Regions from separate parts of the Streptomyces sp. NPDC053079 genome, predicted to be linked through region 2. Evidence: riboswitches for the same ligand, from Rfam matches in the RefSeq annotation. Region 2 holds a riboswitch; the other holds the start of a gene.
The links. Region 2 has a riboswitch for cyclic di-AMP ahead of ACIGXW_RS18555 (M23 family metallopeptidase). Riboswitches for the same ligand answer to the same signal wherever they lie in the genome.
Positions count from the first base shown of each region.

Region 1: it holds a riboswitch for cyclic di-AMP, as region 2 does, so the genes downstream of both, ACIGXW_RS31030 (C40 family peptidase) here and ACIGXW_RS18555 (M23 family metallopeptidase) in region 2, are expected to answer to the same signal.

Region 1 covers NZ_JBITZJ010000009.1:247,180-254,925, forward strand. The annotation lists gene ACIGXW_RS31005 (SDR family NAD(P)-dependent oxidoreductase) at 1-801, shown strand, start outside; gene ACIGXW_RS31010 (sugar phosphate nucleotidyltransferase) at 861-1,574, shown strand; gene ACIGXW_RS31015 (NAD-dependent epimerase/dehydratase family protein) at 1,584-2,501, shown strand; gene ACIGXW_RS31020 (spherulation-specific family 4 protein) at 2,498-3,178, shown strand; gene ACIGXW_RS31025 (endo alpha-1,4 polygalactosaminidase) at 3,145-4,032, shown strand; cyclic di-AMP (ydaO/yuaA leader) riboswitch at 4,278-4,431, shown strand; gene ACIGXW_RS31030 (C40 family peptidase) at 4,435-4,908, shown strand; gene ACIGXW_RS31035 (carboxylesterase/lipase family protein) at 4,992-6,497, shown strand; gene ACIGXW_RS31040 (YchJ family protein) at 6,516-6,935, opposite strand; gene ACIGXW_RS31045 (hypothetical protein) at 7,168-7,701, shown strand; gene ACIGXW_RS31050 (alpha/beta hydrolase) at 7,717-7,746, shown strand, end outside.
Region 2 covers NZ_JBITZJ010000004.1:647,714-655,459, forward strand. The annotation lists gene ACIGXW_RS18545 (HPr family phosphocarrier protein) at 79-360, shown strand; gene ACIGXW_RS18550 (GntR family transcriptional regulator) at 491-1,210, opposite strand; gene ACIGXW_RS18555 (M23 family metallopeptidase) at 1,412-2,197, opposite strand; cyclic di-AMP (ydaO/yuaA leader) riboswitch at 2,209-2,363, opposite strand; gene ACIGXW_RS18560 (M16 family metallopeptidase) at 2,607-3,983, opposite strand; gene ACIGXW_RS18565 (M16 family metallopeptidase) at 4,016-5,362, opposite strand; gene ACIGXW_RS18570 (DNA topoisomerase (ATP-hydrolyzing) subunit A) at 5,586-7,746, shown strand, end outside.

The DNA.
Region 1 (7,746 bases), on a different contig from region 2:
GGCTCCGTCACGGGCCTGGTCAAGGGCGCCGAGACCGTCTACCACCTGGCCGCGCTCATCGCCATCCCGTACTCCTACCGGGCCCCGCACAGCTACGTCGAGACCAACGTCACCGGCACCCTCAACGTCCTCGAGGCCGTACGCCACCTCGACGTCCCGCGCCTGGTCCACACCTCCACCAGCGAGACCTACGGCACCGCGCAGACCGTCCCCATCACCGAGGACCACCCCATCAACACCCAGTCCCCGTACGCCGCGTCCAAGGCGGGCGGCGACCGGCTCGCCGACAGCTACCACGCCAGCTTCGGCCTTCCCGTGGTCACCCTGCGCCCCTTCAACACCTTCGGCCCGCGCCAGTCCATGCGGGCCGTCATCCCCACCGTCATCGGCCAGGTCGCCGCCGGGGAACGCACCATCACCCTCGGCGACCTGCGCCCCACCCGTGACTTCAGCTATGTGGCGGACACCGTCGCCGCCTTCCGCGCCGTCGCCGCCGCGCCCGCCGCCGCCGTCCTCGGCCGCACCTTCAACTCCGGCACCGGCGAGGAGATATCCATCGGCGACCTGGTGACCCTCATCGGCAAGCTCATGGACACCGACCTCGACGTCCGCGAGGACCCGGCCCGCGTACGGCCCGCCGCCTCCGAAGTGATGCGGCTGGTCTGCGACTCCTCACGGCTGCGGGCCGCCACCGGCTGGAGCCCCGCCCACACCCTCGAAGAAGGCCTGCGCGAAGCCATCGCCTTCTTCCGCGACCCGGTCAACCTCGGCCGGTACAAGACCGGCCTCTACAACGTCTGACGCCCGCCCCGCGCACGGCCCGACGAGAGACCACCCATCGCGAGAGAGGAACGGCACCCATGCACGTAGTGATCCTGGCCGGAGGCAAGGGCGTCCGGCTGCGCCCGTACACCACCGCACTGCCCAAGCCCCTGGTGCCCATCGGCGACCAGCACGCCATCCTCGAGATCGTCATGCGCCAGCTGGCCGGCGCCGGATTCACCAGCTGCACCCTGGCCATCGGCCACCTCGGCCACATCATCCGGGCCTACGTGGGCGACGGCTCCCAGTGGGGCATCCACGTCGACTACACCTCCGAGGAGAGCCCGCTGGGCACCATGGGCCCGCTGCTCACCATGACCGACCGGCTGCCGGAGCACTTCCTGGTCATGAACGGCGACATCCTCACCGACCTCGACTTCGGCGACGTCCTGCGCGACCACGTCGCCTCCCGGGCGCCGCTGACCATCGCCACCTACGCCCGCAAGGTCAACATCGACTTCGGCGTGCTGACCACCGACTCCGGCCGCGTCGTCGGCTTCGCCGAGAAGCCCAGCATGGACTACCGCGTCTCCATGGGCGTCTACGGAGTCTCCCGCTCCGCCCTCGCCCGCTACACCCCCGGCCTGCCGCTGGGCTTCGACGAACTGGTCCTGGACCTGCTCGGCGACGGCACCCCGCCCAACGCCTACGCCTTCGACGGCTACTGGCTCGACATCGGCCGCCCCGACGACTACGACCGGGCCAACGCCGAGTTCTCCGTCCACCGAGACCTGCTGATGAAGGGAGCGTGACGGCGCGTCATGCGCATTCTCGTCCTGGGCGCCACCGGCTTCCTGGGCCGGCACGCCGCCGAACGCCTGCGCGCCCTCCCGGGCGCGCGGGTGCTCGACGGCGGCCGGGCCCCCGGCTCCGCCCTGCCCCTCGACCTGGCCGGGGCGGACCCCGGCCACCTCGCCGCCGTGCTGCGCGAGGCCGCACCCGACGCTGTCGTCAACTGCGCCGGCGCGGTCGGCGGCAGCGCGCTCGCGCTGACCGCCGTCAACGCCCGCGGTCCCGCCGCCCTGTGCGAGGCCCTGCACGCGGCCGCCCCCGACGCACGCCTGGTCCACCTGGGCTCGGCTGCGGAGTACGGCCCGTCCGACGGCCACCGGCCCGTCGCCGAGGCCGACCCGGCCCGCCCGCTCGGCCTCTACGGCGCGAGCAAGCTCGCCGGCACCCTCGCCGTCACCGGCTCCGGCCTCGACGCCGTCGTCCTGCGGGTGTTCAACCCCGTCGGCCCCGGCGCCCCCGCCGCCTCCCTGCCCGGCCGGCTCGCCCAGGAGCTGCACCGGGCCGGGCCCGACGGGCGGGTACGCACCGGAGACCTCTCCGCCTACCGCGACTTCGTCGACGCGCGGGACGTGGCCGACGCCGTCGTACGCGCCGTGACGGCCCCCCGGCCGCTGCCCGGCGTCCTGAACGTCGCCGGCGGCACGGCCCGGCCCGTGCGGGACGTCGCCGAAGGGCTGTTGCGGGCCGCCGGCTTCGCCGGGGCGGCGGCGGACCGGATCGACGAGGGCGGCGACGGCTCGCCGCGCTCGGCCGCCGTGCCCTGGCAGCAGGCGGACATCACGGCCGCCGCCCGCGCCCTGGAGTGGGTGCCGCGCCACCGGCTGGAGGACTCCCTGGCCGACCTGTGGGCCGAGGCCCGCGGCCGGCCCGCGGAGCCGGTGCGATGACACGCCCCGCACCGCCGGACGACGGACAGCGCCTGCTCGTACCGCTGTACGCGCACCCGGCCGCGCACCCACGGGAATGGGCCGCGCTGACGGCGGCCGCCCCCGGCCTGCACGCGGTCGTGCTCAACGTCGCCGACGGCCCCGGCAGCCGCCCCGACCCGCACTTCAGGGCTGCCGCCGGGCGGCTGCGCGGCGCGGGCGTGCGGCTGCTGGGCTATGTCGACACCGCCTACGGCCGGCGCCCGCCCCGCGCGGTGGTCGCCGACGTCCGCCGGCACCGCAGGTGGTACGACGTGGACGGGGTCTTCTTCGACCAGGCGGCCGAGGGCGCCGCACTGCTACCGCGCTACCGGTGGCTGGTCATGACCGCCCGGGTGCTGGGCGCGCGCACCGCCGTCCTGAACCCGGGCACCCACCCCGACCCCGGCTACGCCTCCTTCGCCGACGTCCTCGTCACCTTCGAAGGCGCCTGGGAGGACTACCGGCGGGCCGGGGTGCCCGACTGGACGGCCGACCATCCGCCCGGGCGCTTCTGCCACCTCGTCTACGGCGTGCCCGAGGGAGCGCAGGCGCAGGTGGCCCGCACCGCGGGGGCGCGGGGCGCCGGCGTGCACTGCGCGGTGCCGGGGACCGGGGCCAACCCGTGGTGCAGCGCGCCGCTGCCGGTGGCCCGGTGACCGGCCGGCGCGCCCGCGCGGGCCTCTTCGGTGTCCTCCTGCTCGTCCTCGCGGCCTGTTCGAGCCCGTCGGAGGAGGGGGCGGAGCCGGGCGGGGAGAGCCCGGTGGACCGGATGACGGCGGCGCCGGACGGCAGCCCGCCGCCGGCCTCCCGGCGCTGGCAGCCGCGGCCGGGCACCCGATGGCAGTGGCAGCTCGGCGGACAGGTCGACACCTCCGTGGACGTCCCCGTCTACGACATCGACGGTTTCGAGAACTCCGCCGAAACGGTGGCGCGATTGCACGCCCGGGGCCGCAAAGTGATCTGTTACATCAACGCCGGGGCCTGGGAGGATTTCCGGCCGGATCACGCGCGTTTTCCCAAAGCCCTGCTCGGCAGGAACAACAAGGGCTGGGACGGTGAGAAATGGCTGGACATCCGCCGTCTCGACGACTTGCGGCCCCTCATGGCCGCCCGCATCGACATGTGCCGGCAAAAGGGTTTCGACGCGGTGGAACCCGATCTGACCGAGGGGTTTCGCAATCGCACCGGATTCCCGCTCTCGGCCGCGGATCAGCTGGCGTTCAACCGGATGCTGGTGAAGCTGGCTCATGAGCGCGGGCTGGCCATCGGTTTGAAGAACGATCTTGAGCAGATCCCCGAGCTGGTACGGGACTTCGATTTCGCGGTCAACGAACAGTGCGCGCAGTACGGGGAGTGCGAGAAGCTCACGCCGTTCGTGAAACAGAACAAAGCGGTCTTCCATGTCGAATACGACCTGTCGACGGGGGAGTTCTGCGGCACCGCGAAGCGGCTGGGGCTGAGCTCGATGAAGAAGAAGCTCGAGCTGGACGCCTGGCGGCAGCCGTGCTGACCGAGCAGTGCGGAGCCTGGGCTTCCGTGCTTCAAGTGCCCCTCGGGACACGGGTTTAGGCGCAGACGGCGGGTGGTGGAGGGGGTGCGGTTCCGCGTGTGACCCCGAAGTGAAGAAGTTCACAGATGACCGTTTCGGCGCCGAATTTGAGCGATTGATGGTGCAGGATCTCTCACCGAACACAAGATCCCGTCACCGAGGCGGGCGACCCGGGCGGACGCCGAGTCCTGCCGCCGCACCGGGTGCGGAATCGAATGATGAATCGGCAGGAGCGGGAGACCCAAGCGGTAACGGACCATGAAAGCGGTGGTCCTTGGGGTGAAGCCACATGCGTGGCCGGGCAACTTCGCAGCCCGAACCCGACAGGTCATCTTTCGTAGGCGGATGCCGAAGGGCTTTGGCATGTCTGCGTTTCCTCGCATACCTGCACTCGCTTCCCGGGCCGGCACCGCGTCGGCCCTCACCGCCGCCATGCTCGCGGCATCGGTGCTCATCCCCGGCCTCGCCACCGGCGCCCAGGCGGCGACCTCGGGCGAGCAGGCACTGAAGGTCGCGGCCTCCAAGAAGGGCTCGCCCTACCAGTACGGCGCCACGGGACCGAACCGGTTCGACTGCTCGGGCCTGACGCTCTACTCGTTCAAGAAGGTCGGCAAGAACCTCCCGCGCACCGCCCAGAGCCAGTACAACTCCACCCGGCACCTGTCCAGCGGCTCGCGTCAGGTCGGTGACCTCGTCTTCTTCCACTCCGGCAGCAACGTCTACCACGTGGGGATCTACGCGGGTAGCAACAAGATCTGGCACTCTCCCAAGCCCGGCGGCTCCGTCCGGCTGGAGAAGATCTGGACCAACAGCGTCTGGTACGGCCGCGTGAAGTAGCCGCTCAGCGGCGGCCCCCTTGTCCCGGGACGCCGGACGGGCCCAGAATCCAGCCCGTCCGGCGGTTTCGGGAAGGGGCGCGGATGGCCAGCGGAAACGGCGTGGAGACACACACCGTCCATGGCACGGTCCGGGGACGGACCGAGGAGCAACTCGCGGTCTTCCGCGGCATTCCCTACGCCCGGCCACCGGTGGGCGGGCTGCGCTTCGCCGCACCCCAGCCGCCCCCGGCCTGGGACGGCGTCAGGGAGGCCGTGGAGTTCGGGCCGCCGCCCCCGCAGTCCGGGCCCTTCCGTGCCCCCGGAGACATACCGGGCACCGACTGGCTCACCCTGAACGTCTGGACCCCGGACCCCGGCGGGTCAGGGCTGCCGGTCCTGGTGTGGATTCCGGGCGGCGGCTACGTCTCCGGCGCCACGAACGACCCCCTGTACGACGCCGCGCACATAGCCCGGCACGGCTTGGTCGTGGTCACCGTCAACTACCGGGTGGGCGCCGAGGGCCTCGCCCAGCTCGCCGACGCCCCCGCCAACCGCGCCCTGCTCGACCAGATCGCGGCCCTGGAATGGGTGCGGCAGAACATCGCCCGCTTCGGCGGCAACCCCGACCGGGTCACCCTCTGCGGGCAGTCCGCCGGAGCGGGCTCCATCGCCACCCTGCTGGCGGCACCCCGGGCCGCCGGCCTCTTCCGACGGGCCATCACCCAGTCCGTACCGGGCCTCTACGTCACCCCCGCCCTCGCGAGGGACGTCGCACAGACCCTCGCCGCCCGGCTCGGCGCCGCCCCCACCGCCGCCTCCCTCGCGACGATCTCGCCGCAGCGCCTGGCCGACGAGGTGGACGTACTGATGGCGGGCCTGCCCGCCCAGGTGGACCGCTGGGGCCGGCTGGCCCGCTCGGGTGTCCCCTTCTGCCCCGTCGTGGACGGCGACCTGGTGCCGGACGTGCCCTGGCGGACCCTGCGCGACGGCCGCGCGAGCGAGGTCGGCCTGCTGACCGGTCACACCCGCGACGAGTTCCGGCCGTTCCTGGTGCTGTCCGGCGGCCTGGAGAAGATCACCGAGGAGGACGCCACGACGGCGCTGCGGACCTTCGCCCCCGCGCCCGACGGCGAGCGCGCCTACCGCGCCGCCCACCCGGGCGCCTCCGCCGCCGCGCTCTTCGACCTCGTCCACGCCGACGCGCTCTTCCGCGTCCCCTCCCTGCACCTGGCGGACGCCCACTCCGCCGGCGGCGGCACGGCCCACCTCTACGAACTGTGCTGGCCCGCGCCCGCGCTGGGCGGCGCGCTGGGCGCGGCCCACGGCCTCGACGCCCAGCTGCTCTTCGGCAACTACTCCGCCCCCGCCGCCCGGCTGCTGTTCGGCGAGGACCCGCCGCCCGCGGAGGCCCTCGCGCTCGCCGAGGACATCCGCCGCTCGTGGGCGTCGTTCGCCGCACACGGCGACCCCGGCTGGCCGGCCTACCGGGTCACCGACGGGCGGCTCACCCGGCTCCTGGACGCCGAGGTGAGCACCGCCCCCTATCCCCATGACGCGTCCCGGCGGATCTGGGAAGGACACGGCGTCGAACCCTTCGACCTCCCCTGACCCGGAACGCGGACGCGGTCAGCCGACCGCGTCCAGATAGACCCAGTCCCCGTCCTCGCGCACGAAGCGGCTCAGCTCGTGCTGGTCGTCCGCCTGCCCCCGCACCTCGTAGTGGGCACGGAACTCCACCGTGCCCTCGCTGTGGAAGGCGCTGCCGCCCGTGGCGCCCAGGATCTCCAGCCCCGTCCACGTGATGGAGCGGTCGAAGTCCAGGCCGGGCGGCCGCGTCGAGGAGTGCCACGTCCGCAGCAGATAGGCGGCGTCGCCGACCACGAAGGCGCTGTAGCGCGAGCGCATCAGGCGCTCCGCCGTCGGCGCCGCGCCGCGGCCCTGGTGGAAGGGGCCGCAGCAGTCCCCGTACGGTGCGCCGAGCCCGCAGGGGCACGGTGAGGTGGCAGTGATCGCCGGCGCGCGGCGTGCGCTTGTTCTTCTGGACACCCCCCGATTCTCCCCGCTGCGCGGCCCGGCCCCGCACCCGGTGCGACGAACCCTTTCGGCTGCACGGCCGCCGGACGGCCGCCCTCCCTGTTCTTTCGGGTGAATTCCCAGGTCATCGCGGTTGCCTCACCGCCTGGCGACGGCCGGGAACGGCGCCGGGAGCGGTTGCGCGGCCCCTGGCGCCAGCGGACGGTGGTCGCGTCCGACAGGTGTTGTGAAGGGAGTTTCTCGCATGGGCAACAACCGGCTCCATTCCGCTGCCGTCGCCGTCGTGTGCGGCTCGCTCGCCCTGGGCGTCTGCGGCCCCGCTCTGGCCTCCGGCCGGGCGACGGACTCCATAGCCGAGGCGGAACCCGCGCCGGCCCCGGCCTCCGGCCGCTCCGATTCCATCGGCAGCCTGGGCGAGACCCTCTCCCTCGGATCGAGATTCCTCAGGGAGGCCCGCTCCCGCACCCCGGACGTCGACTACCTCCGCGACCTGCGCCAGCGCCTGCAGGAATCGGCCGACCGCCTGCTCGTGGACGTCAGGTCCCGGGCGCACCGGCACGACGACGGAGCGTCCAAGGACCCCGTCGCGGACGTCAAGGCGCAGCTGGACAAGCTCGTCAAGGACGTCACCGACCTGCTGGCCGCGGTCCTGGCCAAGGACGTCGCCAAGGTCACGGCCCTCCTCGCCCAGGTCCTCGCCGACCTGCAGGCCCTCCTGACGTCGGTGCCCAAGCTCGTGGGCGGCGCGGCGCCGCTGCCCGTGCCCCTGCCGGTCTAGGCGGCCTCGGACACCGTGACGCCCGCCCGCCTCCCGCAGCCCGGC
Region 2 (7,746 bases):
AGCGGGCGCGCGCAGGGGCACCGCGCGCCCCGTGCGACAATGGTCTAGACAACCAATATCGACTTGAAGGGCAACACCATGGTTGAGCGCCGCGTAAACGTCGGCTGGGCCGAGGGCCTGCACGCCCGGCCCGCGTCGATCTTCGTCCGTGCGGCGACGGCCGCGGGCGTCCCCGTGACGATCGCCAAGGCCGACGGCAACCCGGTCAACGCCGCGTCCATGCTCGCCGTGCTGGGCCTGGGCGCCCAGGGTGGCGAGGAGATCGTCCTCGCCACCGAGGCGGACGGTGCCGAGGCCGCGCTCGACCGTCTGGCCAAGCTGGTCGCCGAGGGTCTCGAGGAGCTCCCCGAGACCGTCTGATCCACCGGGCCCGCGTCGATTGCCGCGGACCGCTACGGGGCCGCGGCGGCCGACTCGGGGCAGCCGCGGCCCCGTTGTCGTAACCGCCGCGAATTCCCGGCCGCTATTCCCGGCGAATAGCGGCTCATTGTTAAGAACGTGCGCCAGCCGCGTTTACGGATTGTTTCGGGCCCGGCACCCGGTCCGCTGCCGCGGGCCGCCACTGCCGGAATTTCCCGGGCGAACGGCCGGCCCGGGCCACGGCCAGGGTCCGCGCCCGCTCGGCGTCCCCGCGGGCCACGGCGTCCACCAGCGCCCCGCACGCCTGCCAGCTCTCCAGCGGCCTGACGGGCGGCTCGGCCGCGTACACCCAGGCGATCTTGCGCCGCAGCTGAGTGAGCAGCGCCGCGAGGCTGGGGCTGCCGGACGCCTGGGCGAGGGTCTCGTCGAACCAGTCGCCCAGCGGGCGCAATTCGCTGGTCCGGCCCGTACGCGCGCGCTCCTGGCCGAGGCGTACGAGCCCCCGCAGGACCTTCAGATGGGCCTCGGTGCGCCGCTGGGCGGCCCGGGCGGCGCCCAGCGGCTCCAGCAGGGCACGGACGTCGAGCAGGTCGGCGGCCTCGCGCTCGGTGGGCTCGGCGACACAGGCGCCGGCGTGCCGCCGGGTGGTCACGAAGCCCTCGGAGGCCAGGGTGCGCAGCGCTTCGCGCACCGGCACCCGGGAGACGCCGTAACGGCGGGCCAGGAGTTCCTCGACAAGTCTGCTGCCGGGGGGAAAGGCGCCGGAGACGATGTCGTCGCGGATCGCCGTGCACACGGCGTGCGCGGAAATACCGCCCCTCCGGTGCACGCCCTCGTCATCGCCGTTCACGTACGGCCCCGCATGGGTGTACCTCCGACTTATGACTTAACCCCCGTGAATCACGGCCGATTGACGCCCGTTCAGCGACTCTATTGCAATCGGGTGGGATTTCCGATGGGTGGGCCGGTTCATGGATATCTTTTGGCCAAACACGAAGGCCCCGGCCAGGGGCCGGGGCCTTGCGTGAAGAAGCGGTGCCGCGATGCGGTCCTACAGGCTGACGCCGTGGGCGCTCATGTAGGCGATCGGGTCGATGTCGGAGCCGTAGGTGGCACCCGTGCGGGCCTCGAAGTGCAGGTGCGGGCCCGTGACGTTGCCGGTGGCGCCGGAGAGGCCGATCTGCTGGCCCGGGGTGACCGTCTGGCCGGCGGAGACGTCGAGGGACGACAGGTGGGCGTACTGGGTGTACGTGCCGTCGTTGTGCTTGATGACGACGTTGTTGCCGTACGCGCCGCCCCAGCCGGCCTCGACGATGGTGCCGGCGGCGACCGCGTGGACCGAGGTGCCGGTCTCGGCGTGGATGTCGATGCCGGTGTGGCTGCCGGAGGACCACAGGCCGCTGGAGGCCTTGTAGGAGGTGGAGACGTAGGAGCTGTCGATCGGGCTCACGTAGGTGCCCAGACGCTTGCGCTCTTCGTCGCGGGCGGCGCGCTCCTTGGCGGCGCGCTCCTCCTCGATCTTGCGCTTGGCCTCTTCGGCGCGCTGCTTGGCCTCGGCGGCCTTCTGCTTGGCCGTGGCCTCGGCCTGGAGGCGGATGGCGGCCTCGTCGGCGGCGCTGCGCTGGGTCTCGGCCTGGGCGTCGACGTTGCCGGCCATGACGTCACCCATGACGATGGCCTGCGTCAGGCCGGTGTCCTCGGTGCGGTGGCCGTCGTCGGTGGAGGCGAAGGCCGGGGCGGCGACGCCGGCGACCACGCCTGCGGCGGTGAGGGTGGCTATGCCCGCCACGTTGGCGCTGACGCGCACGGCACGACTCGGACGACGGTGCTTACCCATGCCTGGGCGATCCTTTCCTTCCTTCTCGCCTACCGGGTTAGCTGACGGGTTCGGAGCAGGAAGGTCTCCTACGGCTCCCTCGTGAGAGGGACCCGATTCACCCCAGGGACGTTTGGGTCCCCGGCTCCCCTCGGCTGGTGCCTCGGGAACTCGGCGATGGCTGCCCGGGACCGCGGTTGCGGCTCCGATCTGACGGACTGCCGCCCTGACGCTAATCCGCGTCGGATTCGAACGGCAAACAGAACGGCGCTTTTATGACCTACGCCACACGACCAACGTGCAACCACTGCATGAAATTGGACATAAGGGAGGCGCGTGTGCCTCTTCGGGCTCACGCGCCTCCCTTGTCCGCTCATATCCGGCACAGGGCACGGGAATACGGCGGCTGAACCTCCGTCAGGCAGGTCCGTCAGGCGGGGATGACGGTCACCTCGCCGATGCCGAGCGCCTTGACCGGCTCGGCGATCTCGGCCGCGTCGCCGACGAGGACGGTGACCATGCGGTCGACGGGGAACGCGCTGACGACGGCCGCGGTGGCCTCCACCGTGCCGGTCTCCGCGAGGCGTTCGTAGAGCCCCGCCTGGAAGTCGTCCGGGAGGTACTGCTCGACCTGGTCGGCGAGGGTGGCCGCGACGGCCGCCGCCGTCTCGTACTTCAGCGGTGCGACCCCGACCAGGTTCTGCACGGCGACGTCGCGCTCGGCCTCGGTCAGGCCCTCGGCGGCCAGCGTCCGCAGCACCGCCCACAGGTCCGCCAGCGCCGGGCCGGTGTTGGGGGTGTCCACGGAGCCGCTGATGGCGAGCATGCCCGTGCCCGCGGCGCCCTGCGACGGGGGCACCGAGCGCAGCACCTGGCCGAAGGCGCGGACGCCGTAGGTGTAGCCCTTCTCCTCGCGCAGGACGCGGTCCAGGCGGGAGGTGAGGGTGCCGCCGAGGCAGTACGTGCCGAGCACCTGGGCGGGCCAGACGCGGTCGTGCCGGTCGGATCCGGCGCGGCCGATGAGCAGCTGGGTCTGGACGGCGCCGGGGCGGTCCACGATCACGACGCGGCCGGTGTCGTCCGCGGTGACCGCGGGGACGGGCCGGGGCTCGGCGCTCGATCCGGTCCAGGCGCCGAGGGACTCGGCGAGGGCCTGGTCGAGGTCGACGCCGGTGAAGTCGCCGACGATGACGGCCGTCGCCGTGGCGGGGCGGACGTGGTCCTCGTAGAAGGCGCGCACGGCGGCGGCGTCGATGCGCTTGACGGTCTCCTCGCCGCCCTGGCGGGGGCGGGAGAGCCGGGAGCCGGCCGGGAAGAGCTCGGCGGACAGCGCCATGGCGGCCCGGCGGGCGGGGTTGGCCAGCTCGTGCGGGATCTCGTCCAGCCGGTTGTTCACGAGGCGCTCGACCTCGTTCTCCGGGAAGGCCGGGGCGCGCAGGGCGTCGGCGAGCAGGCCGAGGGCCTTGGCCAGCCGGGAGGCCGGGACCTCCAGGGAGATGCGCACGGCGGGGTGGTCGGCGTGCGCGTCGAGAGTGGCGCCGCAGCGCTCGAGCTCGGCGGTGAAGTCCTCGGCGCTGAGCTTGTCGGTGCCCTCGGAGAAGGCGCGCGCCATGATCGTGGCCACGCCGTCCAGGCCCTCGGGCTCGGCCTCCAGGGGCGCGTCCAGGCTGATCTCGACGGCGACGACCTGCTGGCCGGGGCGGTGGCAGCGCAGCACGGTCAGGCCGTTGGGCAGCCGGTCGCGGTCGGGGGCCGGGAACGCCCAGGGGGTGGCCTGCTCGGGCTCGGGCTGCGGGTGGAATTCCATCGTCGCGGTGGTGCTGGCGGATGCGGCGTCGCTCACCGGTCCATCTCCTCTTCGTTCTGGTCGGCGTCGCCGTCGGACTGGGGCGAGGTCGGCTCGTACACCAGCACGGCCCGGTTGGCGGGGTGCAGGCGGGCCTTGGCGACGGCCTGCACCTCCTCGGGGGTGACCTCCAGGACGCGCTGCACGGCGGTCAGGGCGAGCTGCGGGTCGCCGAACAGGACGGCGAAGCGGCACAGTTCGTCGGCCCGGCCGCTGACGGTGGCGAGCCGGTCCAGCCACTCGCGCTCCAGCTGGGCCTGGGCGCGCTCCATCTCCTGCGGGGTCGGCCCGTCGACGGCGAAGCGGGCCAGCTCCTCGTCGACGGCGGCCTCGATCGCGGACACCTCGACGCCGCCGGACGCCTTGACGTCCAGCCAGCCGAGGGAGGGCGCGCCGGCCAGGCGCAGCAGGCCGAAGCCGGCGGCGACGGCCGAGCGGTCGTGGCGGACCAGACGGTTGTGCAGGCGGGAGGACTCGCCGCCGCCGAGGATGGTCAGGGCGAGGTCGGCGGCGTCGGCCTCACGGGTGCCGTCGTGCGGGAGGCGGTAGGCGGCCATCAGCGCACGGGAGGGCACCTCCTCGCGCAGGACCTGGCGCAGCTCCTCGCCGATGGTGTCGGGCAGGGAGCCGTCGCGCGGGGGTTGCTTGCCGTCGTGGGAGGGGATGGAGCCGAAGTACTTCTCGATCCAGGCGAGCGTCTGCTCGGGGTCGATGTCGCCGACGACCGCGAGCACGGCGTTGCCGGGCGCGTAGTACGTGCGGAAGAAGGCGCGCGCGTCCTCCAGGGAGGCGGCGTCCAGGTCGGCCATCGAGCCGATCGGGGTGTGGTGGTACGGGTGGCCGTCGGGGTAGGCCATGGCCGTCAGCTTCTCGAAGGCCGTGCCGTAGGGCACATTGTCGTACCGCTGGCGGCGCTCGTTCTTGACGACGTCGCGCTGGTTCTCCATGGACTCGTCGTCGAGCGCGGTGAGCAGCGAGCCCATCCGGTCGGCTTCCAGCCACAGGGCCAGCTCCACCTGGTGGGCCGGCATGGTCTCGAAGTAATTGGTGCGCTCGAAGCTGGTGGTGCCGTTGAGCGAACCGCCGGCGCCCTGCACCAGCTCGAAGTGGCCGTTGCCCTTGACCTGCGCCGAGCCCTGGAACATCAGGTGCTCGAAGAGGTGGGCGAGGCCCGTGCGGCCCTTGACCTCGTGGCGCGAGCCGACGTCGTACCAGAGGCAGACGGCCGCGACAGGGGTCAGATGGTCCTCGGAGAGCACGACCCGGAGGCCATTGGCCAGGCGGTGCTCGGTCGCTGTCAGGCCGCCGGAACCGGCCTGTTGCGTGGCCGTGTGACCCATGGGCATGTACGTCCCTTCGATCTCTTGAGATCTCGCGGTGCCTCGCGACGACTCGCGTGATGAACAGTGCTGTCACTGTATGCAAGCGCGCTGACATCTGGCGAAGTTCCCGGGCCCTCGTAACCCGTACCGGACGGGTCGCGGTCGGGGTTGTCAGTGGCGCGGTCCACAATGGTCGGCGTCAGACCCGCCTCGGCAATCGATCGAAGGAGCAGCAGCCGCGATGGCCCGCCGCAGCACGAAGACCCCGCCGCCGGAAGAGTTCGAGGAGCGCATCCTCGACATCGACGTCGTCGACGAGATGCAGGGCTCCTTCCTCGAGTACGCCTACTCGGTCATCTACTCCCGCGCCCTGCCCGACGCCCGGGACGGGCTCAAGCCCGTCCAGCGCCGCATCCTGTTCCAGATGAACGACATGGGGCTGCGCCCCGAGCGTTCGTATGTGAAGTGCGCCCGGGTCGTCGGCGAGGTGATGGGTAAGCTCCATCCGCACGGCGACGCCTCGATCTACGACGCCCTGGTACGCATGGCGCAGCCGTTCTCCATGCGGGTGCCGCTGGTCGACGGGCACGGCAACTTCGGTTCGCTGGGCAACGACGACCCGCCCGCGGCCATGCGGTACACCGAGGCCCGGATGGCGGCGGCGACGTCGCTGATGACGGAGTCGATCGACGAGGACACCGTCGATTTCTCGCCGAACTACGACGGCAGCGAGCGGGAGCCGGTCGCCCTCCCGGCCGCGTATCCGAACCTGCTGGTCAACGGCACGACCGGCATCGCGGTCGGCATGGCGACGAACATGCCGCCGCACAACCTCGGCGAGGTCATCGCCGCCGCCCGGCACCTGATCAAGCACCCGGGCGCCGACCTCGACACGCTGATGAAGTACATCCCGGGCCCCGACCTGCCCACGGGCGGCCGGATCGTCGGCCTGGGCGGGGTGCGCGACGCGTACGAGACGGGCCGCGGCACCTTCAAGATCCGGGCCACGGTCGCGGTGGAGAACGTGACCGCCCGCCGCAAGGGCCTGGTGGTCACCGAGCTGCCCTTCACGGTCGGCCCGGAGAAGGTGATCTCCAAGATCAAGGACCTGGTCGGCTCGAAGAAGCTCCAGGGCATCGCCGACGTGAAGGACCTCACCGACCGTTCGCACGGCCTGCGTCTGGTCATCGAGATCAAGAACGGCTTCAACCCCGAGGCCGTGCTGGAGCAGCTCTACAAGCTGACGCCGATGGAGGAGTCCTTCGGCATCAACAACGTCGCGCTGGTGGACGGCCAGCCGCTGACGCTGGGCCTCAAGGAGCTGCTGGAGGTCTATGTCGACCACCGCTTCGAGGTGGTACGCCGGCGCAGCGAGTTCCGGCGCGGCAAGCGGCAGGACCGGCTGCATCTGGTCGAGGGTCTGCTGGTGGCGCTCGTCGACATCGACGAGGTCATCCGAATCATTCGATCGAGTGAGAACGCGGCGGCGGCCAAGGCGTCACTCGTGGAGCGCTTCACGCTCTCCGAGGTGCAGACGCAGTACATCCTCGACACCCCGCTGCGTCGCCTGACGAAGTTCGACCGGATCGAGCTGGAGTCCGAGCGGGGCAAGCTCAACAAGGAGATCGAGGAGCTCACCCGGATCCTGGAGTCCGACACCGAGCTCCGCAAGCTCGTCTCCTCCGAACTGGCGGACGTGGCGAAGAAGTTCGGCACCGACCGGCGCACGGTGCTGCTGGAGTCGGCGGGCGCCCCGGCCTCGGCGGTCCCGCTGCAGGTCGCGGACGACCCCTGCCGGGTGCTGCTCTCCTCCACCGGGCTGCTGGCCCGTACGGCCACGGGCGAGCCGTTCCCGCCGGGGGCGGGCGAGACCAAGCGCGTCAAGCACGACGTGATCGCCTCGGCGGTCCCGGCCACGGCCCTGGGCGAGGTGGGCGCGGTGACGTCGGCCGGGCGGCTGCTGCGGTTGCGGGTGATCGACCTGCCGCAGCTGCCGGAGACGGCGGCGGCCCCGAACCTGTCGGGCGGTGCGCCGGTCTCGGAGTTCCTGACCACCCTGGCGGACGGCGAGCGGGTGGTCTGCCTGACGACGCTGGACGAGTCCTCGCCCGGTCTGGCGATCGGCACGGAGCAGGGCGTCGTCAAGCGCGTGGTCCCCGACTATCCGGCCAACAAGGACGAGTTGGAGGTCATCTCCCTCAAGGACGGCGACGCGATCGTCGGCGCGGTCGAGCTGCGCACGGGCGAGGAGGACCTCGTCTTCGTCACCGACGACGCCCAGCTGCTGCGCTACCAGGCCTCCCAGGTGCGCCCGCAGGGGCGGCCGGCGGGCGGCATGGCGGGCATCAAGCTGTCGTCCGGCGCGAAGGTCATCTCCTTCACGGCCGTCGACCCCGCGGAGG